Heliomicrobium gestii: one gene and its partner. The protein of the gene in region 1 binds, or shares a complex with, the protein of each later gene. Links are inferred from orthologs where the notes say so. Each region holds a gene or a part of one and is shown in the gene's direction. Other genes may lie near its edges. The genes, in order: accC and accD.

Region 1 (3,167 bases):
CCGCCGGCGACGATCCGGCAGGACCTGGTGACCAAGATCCTCAAGGACGACAAACAGATCGACTGCCGTCCCGCCGACCTGCTCGAACCGGCTATGGATCGCGTCCGTCGCGAAATGGGCCCGCTGGCCCAGAGCGAAGAGGATGTCCTCTCCTATGCCCTCTTCCCGCAGGTGGCGCTGAAGTTTTTCGACTATCGGAAAAACCCGCAAGCCCACGTGGTCGCCCCGATCGTTCAGAATCAGGAAGACCCGCCGGCTCCCCTGCCTGGGGGAGACCAGTCCGCAACCCTTAGAGGGAAAGCGCAGAAGGAGGATATGAAGGTGAACGTCCAAGAGATCAAAGAACTCATTCAGGTTCTGAACGGTACGGACATTGCCGAATTGCAAGTAGAGTGTGACGGTGTCAAGGTCGCCATCCGCAAGGGATCGGCCATCCATGCGCCTGCCACCGCCCCTGTGATGGTGAGCGCCCCCGTCGCAGTTGCCTCTGCGCCTGCAGCGGAAGCTGCCGCTCCGGCGCCGAAACCGGCCGCCGATCAGGCCAAGAATCCGAATGTCGTCGCCATCACCTCGCCCATGGTGGGCACGTTCTACCGCGCTCCGGCCCCCGACGCCCGCCCCTATGTGGAAAAGGGCAGCAAAGTGGACACCGGCTCCACGGTCTGCATCATTGAAGCGATGAAGCTGATGAACGAGATCGAAGCCGAAATCAAAGGAACCATTGTCGACATCCTCGTGGAAAACGGCGCGCCCGTCGAATACGGCCAAACCCTTTTCCTCGTTGAAAAAGCCTGAGGGGGCGCCTAATAAATGGGACACCACAGCTTCTTTAACAAGATCCTGATCGCCAACCGGGGCGAGATCGCCGTCCGCATCATACGCGCCTGCAAGGAACTGGGCATCCAGACGGTAGCCGTCTACTCGGAGATCGACAAGGACGCCCTGCATGTAAAACTGGCCGATGAAGCCTATTGCGTTGGACCGGCGCCCTCAAACCGCAGTTATTTGAATATCCCCAACATCATCAGCGCCGCCACCGTTTCCGGCGCCGAAGCCATCCACCCCGGCTTCGGCTTCCTCTCGGAAAACGCCTACTTCGCCGAGATCTGCGAGACCTGCAAGATCAAATTCATCGGACCCACTTCCAAGGCCATTGAGTCGATGGGTTCCAAGGCCGTCGCGCGGGAGACGATGATCAAAGCGGGCGTCCGTGTCGTCCCCGGTTCCGAGTCCATCGTTACCAAGGCGGAAGACGCTGAGAAGATCGCTGAGGAGATCGGCTATCCCGTCATGATCAAGGCATCGGCCGGCGGCGGCGGTCGGGGCATGCGCATCGCCCACTCCGACAAAGACCTCATCAACGCCCTCCAGACGGCCCAGGCGGAGGCGGAAGCCGCTTTCGGCAACAACGCCGTCTACATCGAAAAATACATCGAAGAGCCGCGCCACATCGAGTTTCAGATCATGGCCGACCAGTACGGCAACACGGTCTACCTGGGCGAGCGGGACTGCTCCATCCAGCGGCGGAACCAGAAGCTGCTGGAAGAAGCGCCTTCGCCGGCCCTTTCGCCGGAACTGCGCAAGGAGATGGGCGAACAGGCTGTCCTGGCCGCCAAGTCTGTCAACTACGTCAATGCCGGGACTGTCGAGTTCCTGCTGGACAAGCATGGCCAGTATTATTTCATCGAGATGAACACCCGCATCCAGGTCGAGCATCCTGTCACGGAGCTGATCACCAACATCGACCTGATCAAGGAGCAGATCCGTGTCTCCGCCGGCGAGCCCTTGGGCTACACCCAAGAGGACATCGTCATCAACGGCCATGCCATCGAATGCCGGATCAACGCGGAAGATCCGAGCCGCAATTTCATGCCGAGCCCCGGCAAGATCACGGCCTACCATCCCCCCGGCGGCCCGGGGGTCCGCCTTGACAGCGCCGCCTATGCCGGATACAGCATCCCGCCCACCTACGACTCCATGATCGGAAAGCTGATCGTCTGGGGCCGTGATCGCAATGAAGCCATCGCTCGCATGCAGCGCGCCCTTGATGAATTTGTCATCGAAGGCGTCAAGACGACGATCCCCTTCCAACAAAAAGTGTTGGGCAATGCCTTCTTCCAGCGCGGTGAGGTATACACCAATTTCATCCAGCGGCGGATGCTGGGAGAATAGAGAACCTCTGATAATCGAATAAGGATGGCTTAAACAACCCGGCTCCTTGTGAGCCGGGTTGTTTTAACTCTCCATATCCCTATTTAACCCCGTATTATTTTCTACCCCTACATATGGATGCTATGATTCCCAAAAAAAGTAGGGGTGGAAATATGAAACGGATCGAGGATAATGTCGTTATAGAGGTCATCGACTATAACCAAAGGGCCGTGCTGTTCTTGGGAAGCCTGCTCAAGAAGTATTTCCTTCTCCGCGGTTTTTACGTTAACGCCCACAGCAGCACCGTGTACGCATCAAAACGACCCTATAGCGTATATCGCATCGAAGTAAGTGAAAGCAGACAGGCACTACAAATCGATAATACGGATATACTGATCGTTCTATCGAACGCCCTATTCGCAGAACCGGATTCGAAACATATCGCTCATGGACGAGTTGTCTTGTGTTGCGGTTTTGTGAATTACTATAAGCCGGGCCAGCAATGCATAGAGGTTCCGACAGGGTTTTTCTTACAATTTAAAAATCATGAGATGGCTATACAGATAGGGATAGCCAGCGCGCTGTTGGCATTACTAAATCAGCCGCTCAGTTTGCTTATGCATATCGCTCCGAAAAAAGAATTTCTTGATAAGATCTTAATTTTCAATTTCATTTTCGCCTCTATTTACGAATGGATTTGGCAAAACTACTATGAAAGCGGAAGGGTCTTTCCATTCACCTTTGCCTTGACCTCTCCGGAAGAAGAATTGGCTGAGGAGTTGTCGCTTATCCGCTAGGAATGGGTGCAGAGGATCTTCTGTCAATCATGGGCTAATGGAGGAGGCCACCAGTGAAGGAGCATCAAGACGAGTCTTCAACTGTTCAATGGAAAGGCAAAAGACGTTGCCGCAGCTTGGCCGTGCGTAAAAAGCATAAGGGGATAAGGGGATTAAGCCAATTCGATATGAATGATCATCTATTGCCGAGTTATCAACAAATGTTAGTAGAGAAACTGC
Region 2 (3,078 bases), on another replicon or contig:
TTCAGGACGATGCTGTCGTTATCTTAGAAGGAAAAATCCACTACGAGGAAGAAAACAAAAAAATCTTTTGTGAGAATCTCCTGGTGGTGGACGCCGCCCAACTGGCGGCGTCTGTCGATCCGGTTACGGCGGCGCAGACCAGCGCGGCCTTCGATCCGGCGAGGGCAGCGGTCGGGCGAAAGGTTAACGCGGCGGCAGACACGAACCCAACAAACACGAACCCACAAAACCCACCGCATCGACCGGATGCGCCGACGCTGCAGCTTTGGCTGCCGGTCGCCTCGACCGACGAGGGAGCCCGTGAACGACTCATTTCCATCCTCCGCGCCCACGGAGGACCATCGCCGGTTCAACTTTTTTTTACAGCGGATCGAAAAGCCTTCCGCCTGAATCCTGACCTTTGGGTCACCCTGTCCGGTGACCTCCAGGCAGCGCTGGGTCGGCATTTCGACGGGATTCGAATGGAAGTCGCCCAGGGATAGGAATGATCGATTGATCTTCGATATGATTTGCATCGAAGGTAAAAATTGTGTTATCCTTAATCTGATCTGGGTCTTCCATGTGTGCGACAACACGGAAATTGACATAATCTCAGGGAAGGTTGTGCTCTTATGCTGGAGAAGGAAACGTCCATCGGTGGCGAGTACATTGTCATCAAAGCTTTGGAGAACGGCGTAACGATCATCGGCTTGACACGGGGCAAGGATACGAGGTTCCACCATTCCGAGAAATTGGACAAAGGCGAGGTTATGGTTGCCCAGTTCACGGAACATACATCGGCCATGAAGATCCGCGGCCGGGCGACGATCTTTACCAAGCACGGTGAAATCGAAGCCGGAATCTGAATGGGACAAGAGAGAGGTGATTCCCTATGTGGACCGTCGTTTACATCGCACCCAACCGCACAACCGCCGAAATGTTGAAGAATGTACTCACCAACGAAGGTTTGCTCGTCATGTTGCGACCTGTTGGGGTGCCTCATCTTGGCGATTCAGGTTCCGTAGAAATCCTCGTGCCAGAATCAGAAGCTGAAGAAGCCCATGAGATTTTGAGCGGGGCCTTGGGCGGTTGACCATAGCCAAGCCTCGGCCCACGCCACCCACGCTGTCACGCCGCGGGCAGTTCCCCAGCGTAACCGTACCAGCGGAACCACTTTCGAATAAGGGGCGCGATAAACAAATGGATGGCTTGTGGGTGAAATGCAAGCAGTGTCAGCAGATCCTGTTGACGAAAGAGTTAGAGAAGAATCTGAAGGTATGCCGGTGCGGTTACCACTTTCGGATGACGGCGCAGGAACGGATCAACATGCTGGTCGATGAGAACAGCTTTATCGAGTGGGACCGGGAGTTGGCAACGAAGGATCCCCTCAAGTTTCCTGGATATGCACAAAAAATTCAGAAGTGTCAGATTGAGACGTCGATGGGTGAGGCGATCTCTACCGGCCAGGGCAGGATCTGTGGCATCCCCTTCGCCATCGGTGTGATGGATCCCCGTTTCATCATGGCGTCCATGGGCGCCGTTGTCGGTGAGAAGATCGTGCGCGCCGCTGAACGAGCGCTGAAGCTGCGCCTGCCGCTGGTGCTCTTTTCCGCTTCCGGCGGCGCTCGCATGCAGGAAGGCGTCCTCTCGCTGATGCAGATGGCTCGCACCAGCGCCGCCCTGACGCGCCTCTCTGAGGCTGGGCTGCCCTTTTTCTCCATCCTTACCGATCCGACGACCGGTGGCGTCACGGCCAGCTTCGCCATGCTGGGTGACCTGATCATCGCCGAACCGGGCGCTTTGATCGGCTTCACCGGTCCTCGCGTGATCGAGCAGACGATCCGTCAGAAACTGCCTGAAGGATTTCAACGGTCAGAATTTTTGCAAAAACATGGCATGGTCGACATCATCATCGAACGCCCGAAAATGCGCGAACAACTGGCTGCGTTGCTGGGCCTGCATCATTGTGATGCCGTTGAGGGGGTGCAGGGCTGATGGCATTGCCGCTGGATTTTGAAAAGCCGCTCTTTGAGTTGGAGACGAAAATCAACGAACTGCGCACCTTCTCTCACGAAAAGGACCTTGATTTCACCAGCGAAATCGCCACGCTGGAACAGAAGGCTGAGGAACTGCGCAAGAAGATCTACCGCGACTTGACGCCGTGGCAGCAGGCCCAATTGGCCCGTCACCCAGACCGGCCCAACACGATCGAGTACATCCGGCTGATCTTCGAGGAGTTCTTCGAGATGAAGGGCGACCGCCTTTACGGCGACGACCCGGCCATCATGGGCGGCATCGGCCGCTTCCAAGGCCGTCCCGTCACCGTCATCGGCCATGTGAAGGGCAAGGATACGAAGGAGAACATCTACCGCAACTTCGGCATGCCCCATCCTGAAGGGTATCGCAAGGCCTTGCGGCTGATGCGGCAGGCAGCCAAGTTCGGCCGGCCCATCATCTGCTTTATCGATACACCGGGCGCCTACTGCGGCATCGGCGCCGAGGAGCGCGGCCAGGCAGAAGCCATCGCCCGCAACCTCTTTGAGATGGCGGCACTGCCGGTGCCGATCATCTCTGTGATCATCGGTGAAGGCGGCAGCGGCGGCGCCCTGGCCCTTGGTGTGGCCGACCGTCTGTTGATGATGGAACACGCTGTCTACTCCGTCGCTTCGCCCGAATCGGCCGCCTCGATCCTCTTTAAGGATGCCACCCTGGCGCCGCAGGCGGCGGCGGCCATGGGCATCACGGCGGAGCGGTTGAAAGACCTGAAGTTGATCGACCGCATCGTCCCCGAGCCCTCTGGCGGCGCCCACCGCAACCCGATCGGAACGGCGAAAGAACTGGCGGCGGCGCTCAGCGGCGAACTGGAATCGCTGATGGCCCTTTCCGACCAGGAACTGCTCGAAGGCCGCTACAGCAAGTATCGCAACCTGGGGTTGCACTGCATCGATGATCAGCCCTTCGCACCTTGCGGCGCGGACGCTTCCGATGCGGCCGAGATGTGATTGCGAAACAAATAATCAAAAAGACGTCGCCGGGCGCAAGCACCGGCGGCGTTTTCTTTTACCTTCCGTCCGCCCTTTCCGTACAATGCAGAGAGGG

The links.
Region 2: the proteins of accC (region 1) and accD are in contact, whole or in part, in a solved structure (PDB 8UXZ), measured with the Escherichia coli proteins. The link is inferred for Heliomicrobium gestii from one-to-one orthologs.

Annotation. Positions count from the first base shown.
Region 1 is NZ_WXEX01000007.1:38,492-41,658, reverse strand. What follows is about bases 150-2,991. They hold accC (acetyl-CoA carboxylase biotin carboxylase subunit), read left to right. Parts: upstream 150-810; coding sequence 811-2,172; downstream 2,173-2,991. Other genes in these bases: GTO89_RS09455 (hypothetical protein), read left to right, coding at 2,325-2,948; accB (acetyl-CoA carboxylase biotin carboxyl carrier protein), read left to right, coding at 150-795. In the rest of the region: more of accB, read left to right, coding at 1-149; GTO89_RS09450 (hybrid sensor histidine kinase/response regulator), read left to right, coding at 3,002-3,167. UniProt on the Escherichia coli protein: This protein is a component of the acetyl coenzyme A carboxylase complex; first, biotin carboxylase catalyzes the carboxylation of the carrier protein and then the transcarboxylase transfers the carboxyl group to form malonyl-CoA.
Region 2 is NZ_WXEX01000009.1:30,817-33,894, forward strand. Bases 324-3,076 are described here. They hold accD (acetyl-CoA carboxylase, carboxyltransferase subunit beta), read left to right. Parts: upstream 324-1,179; coding sequence 1,180-1,974; downstream 1,975-3,076. Other genes in these bases: GTO89_RS11255 (DNA polymerase III subunit alpha), read left to right, coding at 324-482; mtrB (trp RNA-binding attenuation protein MtrB), read left to right, coding at 612-845; GTO89_RS11265 (putative signal transducing protein), read left to right, coding at 872-1,072; accA (acetyl-CoA carboxylase carboxyl transferase subunit alpha), read left to right, coding at 1,974-2,981. In the rest of the region: more of GTO89_RS11255, read left to right, coding at 1-323.